4 regions of the Thermosinus carboxydivorans Nor1 genome follow, and region 2 is predicted to be linked to each of the others. Evidence: riboswitches for the same ligand, from Rfam matches in the RefSeq annotation. Region 2 holds a riboswitch; each other region holds the start of a gene.

Region 1 (4,655 bases), on a different contig from region 2:
CTGGCTTGCCAGTTAGGCGGTCAAGAGTTTCTGCGGCTTCTCGGCGGTTCACAGCAAGCATTAGCCGCTGCTCATACCGGGGGCGAAACTTCGATATGCTCATTGCAGCCCGTTCGACCAAATTCAACCGCTCCAATTTACGGAGAGCAGTTAACACGTTCGGCCCAAACTTTTTAACCAGTTGGTGTTGTGCAGTCAAGCTCTTTGCGCGTAAATAATTAAGGACTTGGTTCATTTCGTCTGAAATTTGGCATGATAAGGAAGAACTTGGCTTGCTCTCGCTTTCGTTCAAGCGGTAAGCGATATGGCTTTTTAATTCTCCTTTTCCTGGCACAAACAGGCGCAAAGCTTCAGCCAGCGGGCACAAATAGTAATTGCTCATCCACTCGGCTGTTTGCAGCATATTTTCATCAAACCAAGGTTCATCATCCAACACGCTTAATACAGGCTTTAATCCTTCCGCTTCGGCCTGCTCTTTAACGGCAACAACAAAGCCCTCGGCCTCGCGTTGGCCGAAAGGCACCCGCACACGCCACCCCCTGCCAACAAACGCCAATTCCGGCGGAATGAGATAAGAAAAGGTAGCAGCGATAGTACGTACGGCAATATTAACGGCCACTTCCGCAATGCGCCCCATGTTCTTCACCTCATAAAAAAGAAGAGTACTGTTTGCAGCAAACAGTACATCCTACTTCGCTGTACGGTATAATTCTTGCTTAGGTCGGAAAATACCTGCTACCTGTCATCGTTTTGTTCATACCCGACCAGAAACTCATCTAATTCAAAACCCGTATCCATAGGCTGACGTTTAAAGAAACGTTTCAAGCGACTCTTCCCCAGCGGCGTAAAACGGTACCGCATAATAGCCTACCCGCGGATGGAATACCCGAGCATTTGCAAAGTTTCTTCAATATAGCCGCTGGCGATTACATTAGCGTCATACTCAACGGTAACTTGTCTGGTATTTAGATTAACATCGACATCGGTAACCCCGTCAAGATGGCTCAAGGTGTGCTCAATGCGGTCACGACAATGATCACCCTTAAGACCACCCACCGAATATACCGACTTCTTAATTGCTTTTGAAGCAGGCACTGCAATACTAACCCCCTTTGGTTTATCACTATGATGTTAGTATTGCCAGTACCAGCGGTTTAAATTAAAGATTTGCTTCCCGCCGTAAAATTTCCGCTTTGTCGGTTCGTTCCCACGGAAGATCAATATCCGTTCGGCCAAAATGGCCATAGGCTGCCGTCTGGCGGTAGATTGGGCGACGCAAATCAAGGCTCTTGATAATACCGGCCGGACGAAGGTCAAAATGTTTTTGAATAAGTTCGACAATGCGGCTTTCGGCAATTTTAGCAGTGCCGAAAGTTTCAACCATAATCGATACAGGGCGGGCAATACCGATTGCGTAGGCCAACTGAATTTCACACTTATCGGCCAAGCCGGCGGCTACAACATTTTTAGCCACATAGCGAGCTGCATAAGCAGCTGACCGGTCGACTTTAGTGGGATCTTTGCCGGAAAAAGCACCGCCACCGTGACGGGCCATACCGCCATAGGTATCAACAATAATTTTGCGCCCAGTCAAGCCGGCATCTCCCTGTGGTCCACCAACGACAAACCGGCCGGTAGGATTAATATAATATTTGGTTTGAGCATCCAGCATGTCCCCGGGAACAACAGGAGTAATAACTTTGGCGATGATATCTTTTTCAATGGTGGCAAGATCCACATCAGGACTATGTTGGGCCGAAACGACAATGGTGTCCACGCGGACCGGCTTGCCGTCTACATACTCTACTGTCACCTGGGTTTTTCCATCGGGACGCAGATAAGCAAGTTCGCCATTTTTACGAACCTCAGCCAGCCGGCGAGCCAGACGATGAGCTAAAGCTATGGGCAGTGGCATGAACTCAGGGGTCTCATTAGTTGCATAGCCGAACATCATGCCTTGGTCACCGGCACCGATCGCCTCGACTTCATCCATCTCGCCACGTTTAGCTTCCAGTGCTTTATTTACGCCCATCGCAATATCAGGTGACTGCTCGTCAATTGATGTCATTACACCACAGGTATCGCCGTCAAAACCAAATTTTGCACGGGTATAACCAATCTCTTTAATGGTCTCCCGCACAATCTTCGGAATATCGACATAGCAAGAAGTTGTGATTTCCCCTACCACATGGACAAGTCCGGTTGTTACTAAAGTTTCACAAGCGACACGAGCCATGGGGTCTTGGGCAAGGATTGCGTCGAGAATACTGTCAGAAATTTGATCGGCAATTTTGTCCGGATGCCCTTCGGTAACCGATTCCGATGTAAATAATACCCGCTTTTTTTCCATTTGTGCACCTCCTAATCAATAAAAAAACTCCCACAAGGGAGACTTTTGTCGTATACTCCCCATCTCGCGCCGTACGCCGGAATTGGCACCGTTTTGGACTTGCCAAATGGTTGCCGCGGTTTCATCGGGCCAGTCCCTCCACCAACTCTTGATGAGTATAGTATATGTAATTTTCACCAAAGCAATTTTAAAGTAAAACAAGGAAAAAATCAACCTTTTTTTGTCAATAAATCGCAAACTCTATCAAGAATAATTTCGGCAACACGCGTTTTCGGCATTCGCTCTAGTTCTTCAACACTACCATCACGATAAATAAGCTTAACAATATTAGTGTCGGCGTTAAACCCCGCCCCCGGTAGCGTAACATCATTAGCTACTATCATATCAAGATTTTTTTGGGCCAATTTTTCCTTAGCGTTACTAAGCAAGTCCTGCGTTTCAGCGGCAAACCCCACCAAGATTTGGTGCCGCTTCAACGCCCCCAGTTCCCGTAAAATATCAGGGTTTTTTTCCAAAACAAGGGTAAGCGACTCGCCGGTTTTTTTAATTTTATGCTCTGCTACTTCACGCGGTCGATAATCGGCCACAGCCGCCGCCTTAATAACTACATCGCAGGCAGCATATTCGGTCAAAACGGCCTGCCGCATCTCTTCCGCCGTTTCCACCTTCTTTACGAAAATACCCAGTGGCGGGGTTAATGCGGTGGGGCCGGAGACGAGAATGACCTCCGCACCGCGGCGAGCTGCCGCTTCAGCTATAGCATAGCCCATTTTGCCACTTGACCGGTTGCCTAAATAACGAACAGGGTCAAGCGGTTCACGGGTACCGCCGGCAGTAACCAAAATTCGCTTGCCCGCCAATACTCCACGCGACCGGAGCAGTTCCTCCACTTTGGCAACAATTATCTCCGGCTCGGGCAAGCGCCCGGGGCCTTCCACCCCGCAGGCCAGCATGCCTGTTGCGGGTTCAATGATGTGATAGCCCAATTCAGCCAGTTTTTGCAAGTTATGTTGGACAATAGGATTTAGATACATATTGCTATTCATGGCTGGCGCCAATACTATCGGCGCTTGGGTAGCCATCACGGTCGTTGAAAGCATATCATCGGCAATTCCGTTGGCAATTTTGCCAATTATGTTGGCGGTTGCAGGGGCTATTAAAAATAAATCGGCCAAAGTGGCCAATGCAATATGCTGAACATTCCAGTTTTTGGGTTCTTCCCACATATCAACTACTACTGGATTACCGCTTATCTCCCGAAAAGTAAGGGGCGTAACAAATTTGGTAGCCGATTTGGTCATAATAACATGAACCGAACTTCCGGCTTTCCGCAAGCGGCTAACTATTTCCACACTTTTATACACGGCAATGCCGCCGCTAACGCCCAGGACAATATTTTTGCCCTTCAACACGGTGTCCTCCTACTTAATACCTGTCTTGGTACGCTCATAAGTGATTTTGCCTTGAGCAACCTCTTCCAAGGCTATGGTGACGGGTTTATTCGATTTGCTTTCAACAAGCGGCGGTTCGCCGTTCATGATTTCCCGAGCTCGCTTTGCGGCAAGAACAACTAATGTATATTTACTGTCAACTTTATCTACTAATACGTCTAAGGACGGATGAATCAACCTGAATCCCTCCTTCTAAAGTTTCGCTGCGCGCCGTGAAGTTTGACAAATGCTATCAATCAACCCATTGTTGCGCTCCACCCGGCACTTTTCCGCCGTTATGATTGCGGCTATTTTTTGCACTGCGCGATCCACTTCATCGTTTACCACAAAATAATGATAGTTATAAGCGCAACTAAGTTCGGCCGTAACACAGCTTAACCGTTGTTTAATCGCTTCCGCACTGTCAGTCCCGCGTTTATGAATGCGCTCCGCCAGTTCGTCCAAAGAAGGCGGCAAGATATATATGAATACGCCCTGCGGAAACTTCTTTTTAATCTGCAACGCGCCCTGGATATCGATTTCCAACACAACATCCTTGCCACTGCTTAGTAAGTCCATTACATACCGCCGCGGTGTTCCATAAAAGTTCCCATACACTTCGGCCCATTCAAGAAGCTCATCGTTTTCAATCATGGCCTGAAATTTTTCGCGAGATACAAACCAATAGTTAACCCCGTTCACCTCCCCGGCACGGGGTAAGCGGGTAGTGGCTGAGATTGAGTAATTTAAATTAGGATCATTACGCAGCAATTCCCGGCAAATCGTCCCTTTTCCTGTCCCGGACGGCCCGGAAAGCACAATTAAGATCCCTTGCTGCGTCATTTGCGAGTCTCCTTTCAGTATCTATTCGGCCG
Region 2 (4,655 bases):
AGACGGGCACTGCGTTCGGCATGATTAAAATATATATACAGGGCGTGGCGGAGATTGGCAATAAATCCGCCACGCCCTTCTTTCGCCCATTGTCGCGCCCACCGAGGCGCCAATTTGTGGGCCAGGACGGCTATGACCTTGTCGGCCACGCTCATATCGCCTCTCCTCCGCCCCACATCATGGAGCAGAGCGCTTTTAACCGCAATTTTCCAATCTGCCGCCGGATGCTGTGCCGCGAGCTTAGCCGCCGTATACGCTACGTTAAGAGTGTGCCGCTGGTCAGGCACGCTCATCTGCCAAAACAGCCGCTGCTCGGGTTCGGTTAAGTGCTGCTTCACAAACATTCTGTCCTGCTCACTGATGCGGGCCGTCACCGCGGCGAAAAATTGCCGTACCCGTTTACGCATTTTTAACCACCAACATAGATGAGGTTAGCATATCCCATGGCTTGACGGCAGGCTTCGGCCGCCGCCTTATCCTGTGGCTGAAGCCCAAGACCGACGATGCGCCCTGCCGCGCGGAGCTCGCCGGCCAGCGCAATCGCCTCATTCAGCCGCCCCGGCGCCCAGCCAATATAGACGTCTTTGGCGTTGCCGTCCGGGGTCAGACCCTGCCGCTCAAGCGCCAGCATAAGGCGCTCGATGCCCAGAGCAAAGCCCGTAGCCGGATATTCCACCCCAAAAGCGCCTACCATGCCGTCGTAGCGCCCGCCGCCGCAAAGGGGGAAGCCTAGGCCCGGCGTGTAACCTTCGAAAACAGCCCCTGTATAATAGTCAAAATTCCGGATGATCCCCAGATCGAAAGAGACATGCCCGCTTACGCCGTAATACTCAAGAAGCCGATAAATCTCCGCCAGGTTATCGAGGGCGCGGCGGCTCATGTCGTTGCTCACCATGCCATAGGCCGCATCAAGCATATTTTCCCGCCCGTGGAGCAGCGGAATACGCTTAAAAAGTACCTGCCCGGCCGGCGATAAGGAGCTCGCCGCCAGGGCCTCGTCCAGGCCGACCAGGTCGCGCTGCACCAGGCAATTTTTAATCCGCTGGCGCTCGGCCTGCGGCAATTCGCATTCATTCATTAGACCGTTAATAAATTCCACCTGGCCGAGGCTGATCTGAAAGACGGTCAACCCTGCCTCCCGCATAGCCGCGGCCGCCAGCGCTACGACCTCGGCATCGGCGGCAGGCCCCGCCATGCCCATCAGTTCTACACCGGCTTGGTAGAATTCGCATTGCCGGCCGGCCTGGGCCTGCTCATACCGGAAGACGTTAGTCAAATAAAACAGACGCAGCGGCGCCGGCTGTTCCCGGAGCCGGGTAGCCGCTACCCGGGCAATAGGCGTAGTCATATCCGGCCGGAGCGCTAATAGCCGGTTATTTTTATCGAGAAATTTGAACATATGCTGAACCAATTCTTGGTCGGCGCCGACCGATAAAATGTCCAGATACTCAAATGTAGGCGTAATTACCTCGTCATAACCCCACCGGGTAAAAAGACCGGCAAGGGCGCTTTCCACCAAGCGCTTTTTTTTCGCATCACGGGGCAAAAAATCACGTGTCCCGTAGGGAATTTGCGGGACAAACTCATTTTGGCTCATGGGCTGCATCCTCCTGTCGCAAACGCTCTTGTTCTTCCAACCGGGCAAGAATAAGTTTGTAGCCATCGGCGCCATAATGTAAGCAGCGCTTGACCCGGCTGATCGTGGCCGTGCTGGCCCCGGTGCGCGCAACAATGTCATCATAGATGTGACCTGCCTTCAGCATCCGCGCCACCTCCAGGCGCTGCGCCATAGCTTTGATTTCGCTGATGGTACAGATATCTTCAAAAAACTGATAACATTCCTCCTCATTGGCAAGTAATAAAATCGCCTTGAACAGCTGGTCGGTCAAAGGTTCTTTCAGCTTAGGGTTAACGGGCATAATCCACACTCCTCCCGCGCACACATTACCACTTTGAGCATACTATTCGCCCTCTCTCATTCCTTTCCTGCCTTTATGTCTTTTATTCTTTAATTTACGAAAAAGTGAATTAAAAAATTTTTGCTTGACAGCCACTGCTATCCATGATAGCATGTAATTCAACAATGGCATAGCGAAACACTCTTTCATCAAGAGCTGGCTGAGGGACTGGCCCGATGACGCCGCGGCAACCATCGCATCTTTGGGTGCGAAACGGTGCCAATTCCTGCAGAACGGATAAGTTCTGACAGATGAGGGGGGGGGGAGTTTCTGTTTACAGAACAAAAACCTCTTCGTCTGCGAAGAGGTTTTCTTTATGCCAAGGAAAGGAGAGAAGCAAATGATTAAACTGACCGGCATTGAAAAGGTCTATCCCGGCACCAACGGAGCGGTCCATGCTCTTAAAGGCATAAACCTTCAGGTGCGCCGCGGTGAAATTTTCGGTGTCATTGGTAAAAGCGGCGCCGGCAAGAGTACTTTAATCCGCTGTATAAATATGCTGGAGCGGCCAACCCGCGGCTCGGTAGTGGTCGACGGTGAAGAACTAACGACGATGTCCGAAAAGGACTTGCGTGAGCGGCGCAAAAAAATCGGCATGATTTTTCAGCACTTTAACCTGCTGTCTTCCCGCACTGTCTATGAAAATGTAGCCTTCCCGCTTGAGTTGGCCGGCAAAAGCAAAACGGAAATTGCTCAGGCTGTTTTGCCGCTCCTTGAACTGGTGGGGCTTGCCGATAAACGGGATCAATATCCATCCCAGCTCAGCGGCGGTCAAAAACAGCGGGTCGGTATTGCCCGCGCCTTAGCCAGCCGGCCGAAAGTGCTCTTATGCGACGAAGCCACTTCCGCCTTAGACCCACAGACCACGCAATCTATCTTGAAACTGCTCTTTGACATCAATCAAAAACTGCAGCTGACCATTGTGCTAATCACTCACGAAATGCAGGTTATTAAAGAAATCTGCGACCGTGTGGCCGTCATCGAAAACGGCGTCATTATTGAAGAAGGCCCGGTACTCGATGTCTTCACCCGCCCCCAGACGGCCACGACGCGTGAATTCATCCGCACCATTGTCAACCATGACCTGCCCGATTTCTTTGCCGATACCGTCTTTTCGCCCACGCCGCTCCCTGACTCCAATCTTATTCTGCGCCTGTCCTTTATTGGCCGCTCGGCCGAAGAACCCATAATCGCCGGCATGATCCGCCGCTTTAATGTCGACACAAGCATCCTTTACGGCAATATCGACCACATCAAGCGTACTCCCTTCGGCACCTTGATTGTCGAACTGTCCGGCGACCAGGCCGGCATCCAGAACGCCCTCAACTACCTGCGGGCACGAGACTTAGGAATAGAGGTGATTGGTTATGTCGCAAGAAATGCTCGTGCTGTTGGCTGAGTCGCTGTGGGAAACAACTTACATGGTGGGTGTGTCGGCTTTTATCGCCGCCCTCTTTGGCCTCCCCCTCGGCGTCATCCTGGTAACGACTGACAAGGGACATGTTTTGGAAAACCTCGTTGTCAACCGCGTTTTGGGCGCAATCGTTAATGCTACCCGCTCGACTCCGTTCATTATTCTCATGGTCGCCATCATTCCCCTAACCCGTCTCATTGTCGGGACATCCATCGGCACCGATGCGGCCATTGTACCGCTGAGCATTGCCGCTATCCCCTTCGTCGGCCGCATCGTCGAATCGGCACTCAAAGAAGTCGACTACGGGGTCATCGAAGCCGCCCAAGCTATGGGCGCTTCCCCGCTACAGATTATTGCCAAAGTGCTCATCCCCGAAGCACTGCCCTCGATTGTGCTCGGCCTGACGATCACGGTAATCAGCCTGATTGGCTATTCGGCCATGGCCGGCGCTATCGGCGGCGGTGGGCTGGGAGATCTCGCCATCCGCTACGGCTATCAGCGCTTCCGGGCCGACATCATGCTTGCAACCGTCATTATCCTAATTGCTCAGGTACAGCTTATCCAATCGTGCGGCGACTGGCTCGCCCGCCGGTTGAACAAAAAATAATGCCCTAACAAGGAGGAGTTCATTCATGAAACGTATCGCCCTACTGCTCACCCTCATTTTGTCGTTGGCTGTTGTCGCCGGCTGCGGCGGCAAAACGCAGGCGCCGGCTGCTACTAGCGGCAAAACCGTACTGAAGGTTGGCGCCACGGCCGTTCCCCACGCTGAAATTCTGCAGGTAATAAAACCGACTCTGGAAAAAGAAGGCATTGACCTTCAAATCGTGGAAATGAGCGACTACGTCCGTCCCAACCTGGCCGTAGCGGAAAAAGAGCTAGACGCCAATTTTTTCCAGCACATTCCTTACCTCACTAAGTTTGCCGCCGAGCGCAACCTCCAGCTCACTTACACCGCGGCCGTCCACATCGAGCCCATGGGCATTTACTCCAAAAAAATCAAAAACTTAAATGACGTTCCAACCGGCGCCGTAGTTGCCATCCCTAATGACCCGACCAACGGCGGGCGCGCGCTCGCCCTACTGGCTAAAGCCGGTGTGATCGGGCTTAAAGACGGTGTCGGCGTCAACGCCACTGTCAAAGACATTACGGCTAACCCAAAGAACGTGAAAATCCGTGAACTCGAAGCACCGCAGCTGCCCCGGGCCCTTGATGATGTAACTTTGGCCGTAATCAATACCAACTATGCGCTGGAAGCCAAACTTGTTCCTACGAAAGACGCC
Region 3 (4,655 bases), on a different contig from region 2:
TCACTTTATGGAATAAAAGTTATAATATAGATAACTGTCAAGACAGATGTAATTACAAATGGAGGGGTTGCTGTGGATATTGTGAGCCGTTTGGAACAAGTGCCTGTTAGCAAGTTTCATTATAAGCTGCTGGTAGCGACCGGCCTTGGCTGGATGTTCGACGCCATGGATACCGGCCTTATCGCTTTTGTCTTGCCGGCGCTCGCTAAGGCCTGGGGGCTGTCGCCCGCCCAGATGGGGTATATCGGCAGCGCCGGACTTGTCGGCATGGCGGTGGGGGCGGTATTGTCCGGGTTTGCCGCCGACCGGTTTGGCCGGAAGAAAGTTTTTGCCGCAACGCTGCTGCTTTATAGTATTGCCACCGGGCTGTGCGGTTTGGCCTGGGATTTTGCATCACTACTGGTTTTCCGTTTTTTGGTTGGGTTTGGCCTGGGCGGTGAATTGCCGGTAGCGGCGACGTTGATGACCGAATACTCGCCGCCGGCGGCGCGGGGTAAGTTTATCGTTTTACTGGAAAGTTTCTGGGGACTCGGGTGGCTGGCGGCGGCCCTCATCGCCTATCTGTTTATTCCCTATTACGGTTGGCAGGCCGCTTTCTTCATTGGCGCTTTGCCCGCCTTGTATGTTTTTGTCATCCGGTTAGCGGTGCCGGAATCGGTGCGGTATCTTCTGGACAAAGGACGGCTGGACGAAGCCCATACAATCGTCAGCAGCCTTGAAGCGGCGGCCGGCGTGACAGCGTCCTTTGTCCCGACGGCACCGAAAGTGCGGACGGTTCGGCAAGTAATGTTTGCCGAACTGTGGGCGCCGCCTTTCTTACGGCGTACTGCCATGCTTTGGCTGCTGTGGTTCGGCATTGTTTACTCTTACTATGGCATTTTTACCTGGCTGCCATCGCTGATGACGGCCCAGGGATTTACCATTATCAAAAGTTTTGAGTATGTGCTGATAATGACCATGGCTCAGCTGCCTGGCTATTTCAGCGCCGCTTATTTGGTTGATCGTATCGGCCGCAAGGCGACACTGGCGCTATTTCTGGCAGCCAGCGCCGCCGCCGCTTTTGGTTTCGGCTATGCCAATGCCCCCTGGGCACTAATCGTGTGGGGGAGCCTGATGTCTTTCTTCAATTTGGGCGCATGGGGAGTAGTATATACTTATACACCGGAGCTTTATCCAACCCGCATTCGCGCTTTTGGCTCGGGCTGGGCGGCGGCCGTCGGCCGGTTTGGCGGCATCCTGGCGCCCGCCATTGTCGGCTATATGCTGGGGGGAGGCGCCGCTTTCGCCGGAGTTTTCACGATGTTCACGGCTACCATGCTGTTTATTGCCGCTATTGTTTTAGTGTTGGGCGAAGAAACCCGCCAGAAATCGCTTGATGAGATTAGTGATTAGAAAAAATCAAAATTTGCATCTATTATTAGGAACAAGTAATAAAATTATGGATAATTCCCAATTTTTTTTACTTGAAATTATCTTTAAATTCTGATAAGATAAAACCACAAATGATGTGAGAGGGTGGTGCAAATCATGAATGTAACGATCAAAGATGTGGGGAATTTGCTGATTTACAGTATCGGCACCGCCTTGGTGCTAACCCTGGCCGTTATAAGCCTACACTAAAACAACGCTTGCTGGTGGCCGCGTCGCTGGACGTGGCTTTTCTATTGAAGCGTGTTTATTGATTTTGTCTGGCTGGAAATGATATAATGGTGATGTATCTACTCCGAAAGGGGTCGTTTGCGTGATTACAACTATTTCGTTTATCATCGGTTTTATTGCTGCTTACTGGGTATATAATGACGCCAGAAGTCGCGGGCATGAACTGGGCACGGCTTTGCTATGGTCCCTGGGAACGCTGGCCATGCTTATTGTTTTCCTCCCGTTGTACCTGCTCATCGGTCGAAAGCAAGCCATGAAAAATACTAAGCGCCAAGAGCCGGTTATTGATGTGGAGGCTACGCCGGTAAACGACCAGATCCATTGCCCGATGTGCGGCGCCAAGGTCAAGGAAGATTATAAGGTTTGTCCTTACTGCGGTTATACGCTCAAGCCCAAGTGTGAAGCATGCGGCCGTGAACTCAGCCGTGAATGGCGCACTTGCCCCTACTGCCAGACGCCGGCTGCCCCCAAGTGAGTAATTCCCAAAAGTTTACACAAAAAAGTTACAAAAAAACATTAGACATTACCGCCTATTTATGATATAATCATTTCTGTCGCTGAACACACGCCATGCGCCCGTAGCTCAGGGGATAGAGCGCCGGCCTCCGGAGCCGGGTGCGCAGGTTCGATTCCTGCCGGGCGCACCAGAAAGCGCATAAATACTGGGTTGGAAGGCATTCCAACTCGGTATTTATGTTTTTGAAGAGAACCAGCTTCCGTGCATTACGCTTTATAATTCATGACTGGACTGCGGCAGTAGCTAAAAGCAGCGGCCAATTCGCATCAGTGCCAGGAAGCCTTGTTTCCGACATTAGATAATGCACCTCGTTCTTCATAGTGACATTTTATCGCGTTAATCTACACGGTGACATTATCACAAGTTAAACACATTTTGACAATCCGGCTATTGACATTTGTTTCAATATATCATATAATCTGCTCAACACAAAAATATAAGGCATACACCTCTTATCCAGAGTGGTCGAGGGACTGGCCCGATGACGCCCGGCAACCGGCTTTTATAAGCAGTGGTGCTAATTCCAGCAGGAGAAATCCTGGAAGATGAGAGGAAAGGTGCGTGTGTACAAAACCCCCTTTCCTCTGGAAAGGGGGTTTTTGTATGCCGGTGAAAGGAGAAGAAGGAATGCATTTGCCAGACAACCTGAAAATTGCCACTTTGGCCGTTCATGGCGGCCAGACTCCCGATCCCACCACCGGGGCCCGGGCTGTGCCTATCTATCAGTCGACTTCTTACAATTTCCGCGACAGCGATCATGCCGCTGCTTTGTTTGCCTTGAAAGAAACGGGCAATATTTATACGCGGATAATGAACCCGACAACCGACGTATTGGAAAAACGTATGGCCGCCTTGGAAGGCGGGGTGGGCGCGGTGGCTTTCGCCTCCGGTCATGCGGCGATCGCTGCTGCCATTTTGAACATTGCCGAAGCCGGTGACGAAATTGTTAGTTCCTCCGCGCTTTATGGCGGAACGTATAACCTTTTTCTGTATACTCTGCCCAGGCTGGGTATAACCGTTAAATTGGTAGACCCCAGCGACCCGGAAAATTTCCGGAAAGCCATCACACCAAGGACTAAAGCTGTCTATGGGGAAATTATCGGCAATCCCGGGCTTGGGGTACTGGATATTGAAAAAGTCGCCGCTATAGCCCATGAGAACGCTATACCGCTGATTGTTGACAACACTTTTGCTACTCCGTATTTATGCCGACCTTTCGATTTTGGTGCCGATATCGTAGTCCATTCGGCAACGAAATTTATCGGCGGTCATGGTACGACAATGGGCGGTATCGTCGTCGACGGCGGTAAGTTTGACTGGGCCGCAGGCAACTTTCCGTTATTGAATGAGCCTGATCCCAGTTATCATAACTTGCGCTATTCCCGGGAGTTTGGCCCCATGGCCTTTATTATCCGCCTGCGGGTGCAAGTTTTACGCGACCTTGGCGCCTGCATCAGCCCTTTTAATAGTTTTCTGCTACTTCAGGGACTGGAAACGCTGCACTTACGGATGGCCCGCCACAGTGAGAATGCCCAGACTGTGGCAGAATACCTTGCCGCACATGATCAGGTAGCGTGGGTCAACTATCCCGGTCTTCCTAGCCACCCGCAGCATGACTTGGCGCAAAAGTACCTGGCAAAGGGTGCGGGAGCCATCCTGACGTTCGGCATAAAAGGCGGTCTTGCGGCTGGCAAAAAGTTTATTGACAGCCTTAAGTTGCTTTCCTTGCTCGCTAACGTTGGCGACGCCAAATCACTGGTTATTCATCCCGCCAGCACCACTCATTCGCAGCTTACATCTGAGCAGCGCGCCAGTGCGGGAGTGCCGGATGACATGATCCGTCTTTCCATAGGAATTGAAGACGTAAGCGACATAATTTACGACCTTGAGCAGGCTCTGGCGGCGGCCAAGGCGCTTTAGATGGGGAGAGTTTGCTCTATCCTTATAGTTGGCGGTAGGAGGTGGATGGTGTTTTGCGTCCATTTCTTAAGTATGCGAAAGTGGCTGACCCTGACAATCCTCTCGTACTGACCATGGGTGGAACACTAACCGATGTTACCGTGGCTTATGAAACTTACGGGACACTATCGCCTAACCGGGACAACGTAATTTTGGTGACCCACGCCCTTACTGGCGACAGCCATGTGGCGGCCCACGACGACAAGGACGAAAAAGGTTGGTGGGATGCATTGGTAGGACCGGGACGGCCGATAGACACCAACCGTTTCTTCGTTATTTGTTCCAATGTTCTGGGCGGATGCCGGGGAACGACGGGGCCGTCCTCGCCGGACCCGGCGACCGGGCGGCCGTACGGCATGCGGTTTCCCGTCATTACCATACGGGACATGGTCCATGTCCAGAAACGGCTGTTGGAGCAACTTGGCATTTACCGGCTGGTCTTGGTAATCGGAGGATCCATGGGCGGAATGCAGGCTTTGGAATGGGGGGTCACTTATCCCGAGTTTATGGATGGTATAAT
Region 4 (4,655 bases), on a different contig from region 2:
ACGAGCGCGCTTTCGATGTCGGCAGCGGTGCGCACCTGGTTGCCCACGGCGGTGGCAAAGGCGTCGGCGGTGGCGGTATCCCGAGCCAGAATGGTGACGGCATCCGCTTTGCCCAGGCTGAGAGACGGGCCGACGGTGGCCGAAGAAGTGCAGATGCCCAGCGGGGAGAGGTCGGGCGCGATGTCCAGGGCAATTTTCCCCGAAAGCGGCGAATTACCTGCCCAGACGGCGATGCGCCGTGGGACAGTGGAGGCTAGGTAGATGTCGCCGCCATTTTCAACGATAATGTCGGTTAAGGAAAAACGTCTGGCAAGCACCAGGGCGATTTCTTCCGCAAAGGCGCCTGCCACCGCAGCCATGGGCCCCACACCGGCCTTTTCGGCAGCAGCGGCCATGCGCGCGGCCACCGGCGGGCAGCCGAAGCGCGGCAAATAGGGCACGAGCGAATGGTAAAAACGGGGATCGGTGAGGATGTAGTCGTGTAGTTCCTGCCAGAGGGTGGCTGCCGTTACCTGGCATAGCCGGCGCAGCGCCGGAGTGTCTTTTTCCGGCGGTACAGCCACCCATAGGTCGGTTTCGCGAAAGCGTACTACAAAGGGAGACAGTTCGGTGCGGTGCAGCTCTTCACGGTACCAGCGCGGTTCATAGCCGGTCATGCACCTGCCAGCTCCTCTGCGCTGCGACCGGCCGATCCCTGCCGGATGGCCCGCACGGGACAAGCCTGCACGCACAGACCGCAGACAATGCATTTGTCGGGGTGAAAAGACAGCTCCCATGTGGGGCGTTCAAGCACCAGCGCCCGGGAGAAGCAGACCGCCGTGCAGGCGCCGCAGTGGGTGCAGCGCCCGGTGTCAACCTGGATCTGGCGGCGGGTAGAGACGACGTCGATGCCCTCTTGCTGCAGAAAAGCCAGCGCAGCAGTAACTTGCTCCGGTTCCCCTTCTACATCCAGCAGCAGATGGCCTTCCTCGCCGGGGGTTACCTCGGCCCGGAGAATGTTAATCTTGAGGTCGAAGTCCTTAACCAGATGATAGGTAATAGGTTTGTCGTAGTTCTCGGCGGTGAAGTTCAGGATGATGCGTTCCGTGACAGCCATAATTATTATTCATCCTCCTTTCGGATGTCCAGGGGGCGCGGGGTGGCTTCCTGCGGCAAAGGCGCTACCGGGTGGGTCAGTTCGAAGCGGCCGGTGCGGATCCACTCCTTGAGGAGAGCGGCGATCTGCCGGGCTTTGGCCAGGCTGGACAGCGGAGCGGTGCGCACGCGGCGGCCGTTTAAGGAGATGCTGCCCGACTGGAGTTCTGCGTAACTGTAGCGTCCCAGGACGGGGCGGTTGCGGGAGGGGACGCTATAGTCAAAGAGGCAGGTTTCGATGTCGGCGTTCGTGACAGACACGCAGCGTGCGATGTCTTCATCAAGGATGGGGATCGGGATACCCACGCCCACAAACAGGCTGATGCCATAGCGTTCGTAGACGGCAGCCCGGAGAAATTCCGGGTTCATCGCCTTAAGATCGCCCACAAGGGCAAGGGTGGCGGCGCCACCGACAGGGATGCCATGTTCGTTGCGGGGGCGTGAGGGGTTGTGCTGGGTGCCGTTCCAGGCGACGTAGCCTACGGTACCGCCCAGAAAGATGCGCGTACCCACGCCGATAGTACGCAGGTGGGGGTCGTTGAGGAGTGGACTGAGCTCGCCGGAGGTGGAGTAGGTAACGTTACCGCAGCGGGGCAGCAGCATGCCCATGTAGGTATAGAGGATGCGATTGGAGGTGTTGGTGGCGGCGGCGTAGTTCTGGTAGGCATTGCGGGGATTGAAAAGGAAGCACTCATTAATGTCGTCCTTGGTGATCCAGGTATCGATGCTCTTGCGGGGATAGCAGTCGGTACCCGGAGCGGTGGCTCTAAGGTGAACGCGCTTGCCGGCGACAAGATCCTCGATGACATGGGCGCCACCGTATTGCTCATTTGTTTCGGATATTTCCGTGGCGCCGATGTAGGCGTCCACGGCGGCGATGCCCGCGTAGGCGGGCACGTCGTTGAGCCACACCCGTTTCATTTTGATGGGCGGGTCGCTGTGGCCGAAGTTGAGAAAGGCCCCGGAAGAGCACATGGGACCGAAGGTGCCAGTGGTGACTACGTCTACCTTACGGGCGACGGCGCTTATTCCTTCTTCTTTGGCCAGTTGGCTGACCTCCTCGGCGGTGAGTACTACCGCCTGCCCCTTGCGGATGCGTTCGTTGATTTCTTCATAGCTTCTTTTTGGTGCTGCCATAACAAAGCCTCCCTTTTATTGAAAAAGGTAAAATAAAAGCGTCTCTTTCTGAGAGGAAAGAGACGCCATATTATGGCAGCCATACCTTTCCTCTCATCTTCCAGAATCCGAAGATTCTGCTGGATTTGGCACCAGACGCATTGCTGCCGGTTGCCGCGGCTTCACAGGGCCAGTCCCTCCACCGCTCTTGATAAGAGTACACGGTATACAACTTTTGACAGTTGAGATAAATATACGCCAAAAATGTATTTCTGTCAAGGGATTTATTGCTAAACAACCAGGCTTTACGCCCATAATGCGTAAAGGCTGTTACAATTTCATTTGGAGTAGAGGATTAAAGCGATATATTCCAGGTCTTCCGTACCGGTATTTTCAATGGAGTGGGACTCGCCGTCGGCGGTAAAGACCACGTCTCCGGCATGGACCTTAACCAGCGTGCCGTTATCGTTGACAATGCCTTCGCCTTTAAGGATGTAGTAGGTCTCAGCGTCGCCATTGTGCTGATGGTAACCGATAGAGCAGCCCGGCTTGAGAATGCTATGGGAGAATAACCGGCCTTTCCCTTGCAATTGTTCCATGTCCAATAGTTTGGTCCCAATTACTTCACCCTTGCCGCCGAACCGGTTAGTAGCAACCTCGGTAACTAATTCGCTCGCCCGTTTGATCATGCTCTCAACTCCCCTATATCATAGTGATGGAATGTTTCTCTGTGCAGACTCATAAGTCCTTTTTCTCAGTCTGGATTTTCTGTTTTACCTGGGTACAAGGTATTGGTTTGCTAGACGGTATACCATAGTAGCCATGATTTGCCCAAGCGCTGCCGGTACGATTGCGCCCATCTGTCTCACGGGCGATTATATGCCGGGTTTGCAGTGTTATCATACCAAGCGAAATATTTTGGGTACATCGGCGTCCCGATTCTACTAACGCTTCTTTTTTAACGGGGTCAATTCCAAAATCCATAGTCCTTAACTCCTAGTGTTTCATATAGATGGTTCAGTGTCAGTCATCGCTATGTAAATGTTGATTTCTGCTGGCTTTCTAAAATAGTTTCGATTAGGCTTCACGTAAAGGCAAAAAAGTTGTTTATTTCGTGGCGAGGCGGCTCCACCATCAACATAATAATCCCCACGGGGCTGCGTTGAGCAGCCATGATCGCAGTGAACTATGTCCGGGCTGCGCTCTGCAGCATTTCGCTTTGTATTAATTCGAGAATTGCAGGAAGTTCTCCGCCTCACGCCGTACATGATCGGCTAAGAGCGGCGGTATTAGCGAGAGAACGGTGCGCTGCTTGATAAATTGCTACCACCTATACAAATATTTTTACAGTTAACTTATTTTATATTGTGCTATAGCAGGTGCCTGCTACTGCGGTTGCGAATTAACAAATAAAAATTGAGTGAGCGGATAACAGGCGCTGGGAGGGGTGGCCATGGTTAAATCAGACAAAATGGTCCGTGATAACCAACATCTACACTGGGAAAAAGTTTTCGCCGAGGATGGTGAACTTTTCGGCAACGAACCGAGTTTTGCCGCCAAGCAAGCGGCGGAACTGTTAAAAAAAGAGCGGAAAACGAAAATTTTGGAGTTAGGAGCGGGGCAGGGGCGGGACACGATTTTTTTCGCCCAATGCGGTTTTCATGTCACGGCCCTGGAATATACCGGTATTGGCGTGCAAACCATCCGGGAAAAAGCCAGAATGTTGGGCTTAACGCCTAATATTGCGGCGGTTTGCCATGATGTAAGGCAGCCGTTGCCGTTTGGCGCCGAAACCTTTGATGCCTGCTATTCGCATATGCTGTACTGCATGGCTTTTACTACTGGGAATTAACATTGCTGTCTGATGAGGTTCGCCGGGTGTTAAGGCCTGGCGGCATTAATCTCTATACGGTGCGCAACACGGCTGATGTTCACTTTGGCCAGGGCATCCATCATGGTGAAAATATGTATGAAATTGACGGCTTTATCGTCCACTTTTTTGATGAAGCCAAAATAAAGCATTTGGCGCAAGGATTTGAGATAAAAGAGGTTACGACGTTCGAGGAAGGCGATTTACCGCGGACATTGTTCCTGGTATACCTTAAGAAGCAGTAGGCGCAAGAGCCGGCGGGCCGCATAAGGGTGGCTCGCCGGTTATATTTTTGGCAGGGGAGGAAACAATATCCATGACGATGTTTATGGGGGTGACGTTTGCTGATGGAAAATGTTTTCACGAAAGCTTATCGCGTGCTCCGCAATATTATTGTTTATCAGCCGCCTAAGCAGCAAAAACCATTCGTGCTTGACGAGAGCGAACCCCATGAACAGGCGCCTGCCGTAGATGGCAAAGCGCCGCTGGCCGATGCCGCCGAACAGCTTACCACTTTGCTGGATTATGCCCGCGA

The links. Region 2 has a riboswitch for S-adenosylmethionine ahead of TCARDRAFT_RS01470 (methionine ABC transporter ATP-binding protein). Riboswitches for the same ligand answer to the same signal wherever they lie in the genome.
Region 1: linked by a shared signal. The riboswitch ahead of metK (methionine adenosyltransferase) and the one ahead of TCARDRAFT_RS01470 (methionine ABC transporter ATP-binding protein) in region 2 are both predicted to bind S-adenosylmethionine.
Region 3: linked by a shared signal. The riboswitch ahead of TCARDRAFT_RS06725 (homocysteine synthase) and the one ahead of TCARDRAFT_RS01470 (methionine ABC transporter ATP-binding protein) in region 2 are both predicted to bind S-adenosylmethionine.
Region 4: linked by a shared signal. The riboswitch ahead of TCARDRAFT_RS12665 (homocysteine biosynthesis protein) and the one ahead of TCARDRAFT_RS01470 (methionine ABC transporter ATP-binding protein) in region 2 are both predicted to bind S-adenosylmethionine.

Annotation. Positions count from the first base shown of each region.
Region 1 covers NZ_AAWL01000002.1:144,103-148,757, forward strand. The annotation lists gene priA (primosomal protein N') at 1-637, opposite strand, end outside; gene TCARDRAFT_RS02255 (heavy-metal-associated domain-containing protein) at 868-1,095, opposite strand; gene metK (methionine adenosyltransferase) at 1,160-2,350, opposite strand; SAM riboswitch class I at 2,407-2,508, opposite strand; gene coaBC (bifunctional phosphopantothenoylcysteine decarboxylase/phosphopantothenate--cysteine ligase CoaBC) at 2,560-3,762, opposite strand; gene rpoZ (DNA-directed RNA polymerase subunit omega) at 3,772-3,978, opposite strand; gene gmk (guanylate kinase) at 3,994-4,623, opposite strand; gene remA (extracellular matrix/biofilm regulator RemA) at 4,645-4,655, opposite strand, start outside.
Region 2 covers NZ_AAWL01000001.1:325,472-330,126, forward strand. The annotation lists gene TCARDRAFT_RS01450 (HDIG domain-containing metalloprotein) at 1-407, opposite strand, end outside; gene hisZ (ATP phosphoribosyltransferase regulatory subunit) at 410-1,597, opposite strand; gene TCARDRAFT_RS01460 (YerC/YecD family TrpR-related protein) at 1,584-1,919, opposite strand; SAM riboswitch class I at 2,102-2,216, shown strand; gene TCARDRAFT_RS01470 (methionine ABC transporter ATP-binding protein) at 2,299-3,357, shown strand; gene TCARDRAFT_RS01475 (methionine ABC transporter permease) at 3,326-3,979, shown strand; gene TCARDRAFT_RS01480 (MetQ/NlpA family ABC transporter substrate-binding protein) at 4,005-4,655, shown strand, end outside.
Region 3 covers NZ_AAWL01000007.1:49,012-53,666, forward strand. The annotation lists gene TCARDRAFT_RS06710 (MFS transporter) at 73-1,392, shown strand; gene TCARDRAFT_RS06715 (zinc ribbon domain-containing protein) at 1,742-2,134, shown strand; tRNA gene TCARDRAFT_RS06720 (tRNA-Arg) at 2,232-2,306, shown strand; SAM riboswitch class I at 2,626-2,728, shown strand; gene TCARDRAFT_RS06725 (homocysteine synthase) at 2,804-4,096, shown strand; gene metX (homoserine O-acetyltransferase MetX) at 4,150-4,655, shown strand, end outside.
Region 4 covers NZ_AAWL01000026.1:19,922-24,576, reverse strand. The annotation lists gene TCARDRAFT_RS12675 (UPF0280 family protein) at 1-656, opposite strand, end outside; gene TCARDRAFT_RS12670 (NIL domain-containing protein) at 653-1,096, opposite strand; gene TCARDRAFT_RS12665 (homocysteine biosynthesis protein) at 1,102-2,271, opposite strand; SAM riboswitch class I at 2,362-2,468, opposite strand; gene TCARDRAFT_RS12660 (cupin domain-containing protein) at 2,589-2,939, opposite strand; gene TCARDRAFT_RS12655 (hypothetical protein) at 2,989-3,234, opposite strand; gene TCARDRAFT_RS15860 (class I SAM-dependent methyltransferase) at 3,704-4,102, shown strand; gene TCARDRAFT_RS15855 (hypothetical protein) at 4,129-4,365, shown strand; gene TCARDRAFT_RS12645 (spore germination protein) at 4,468-4,655, shown strand, end outside.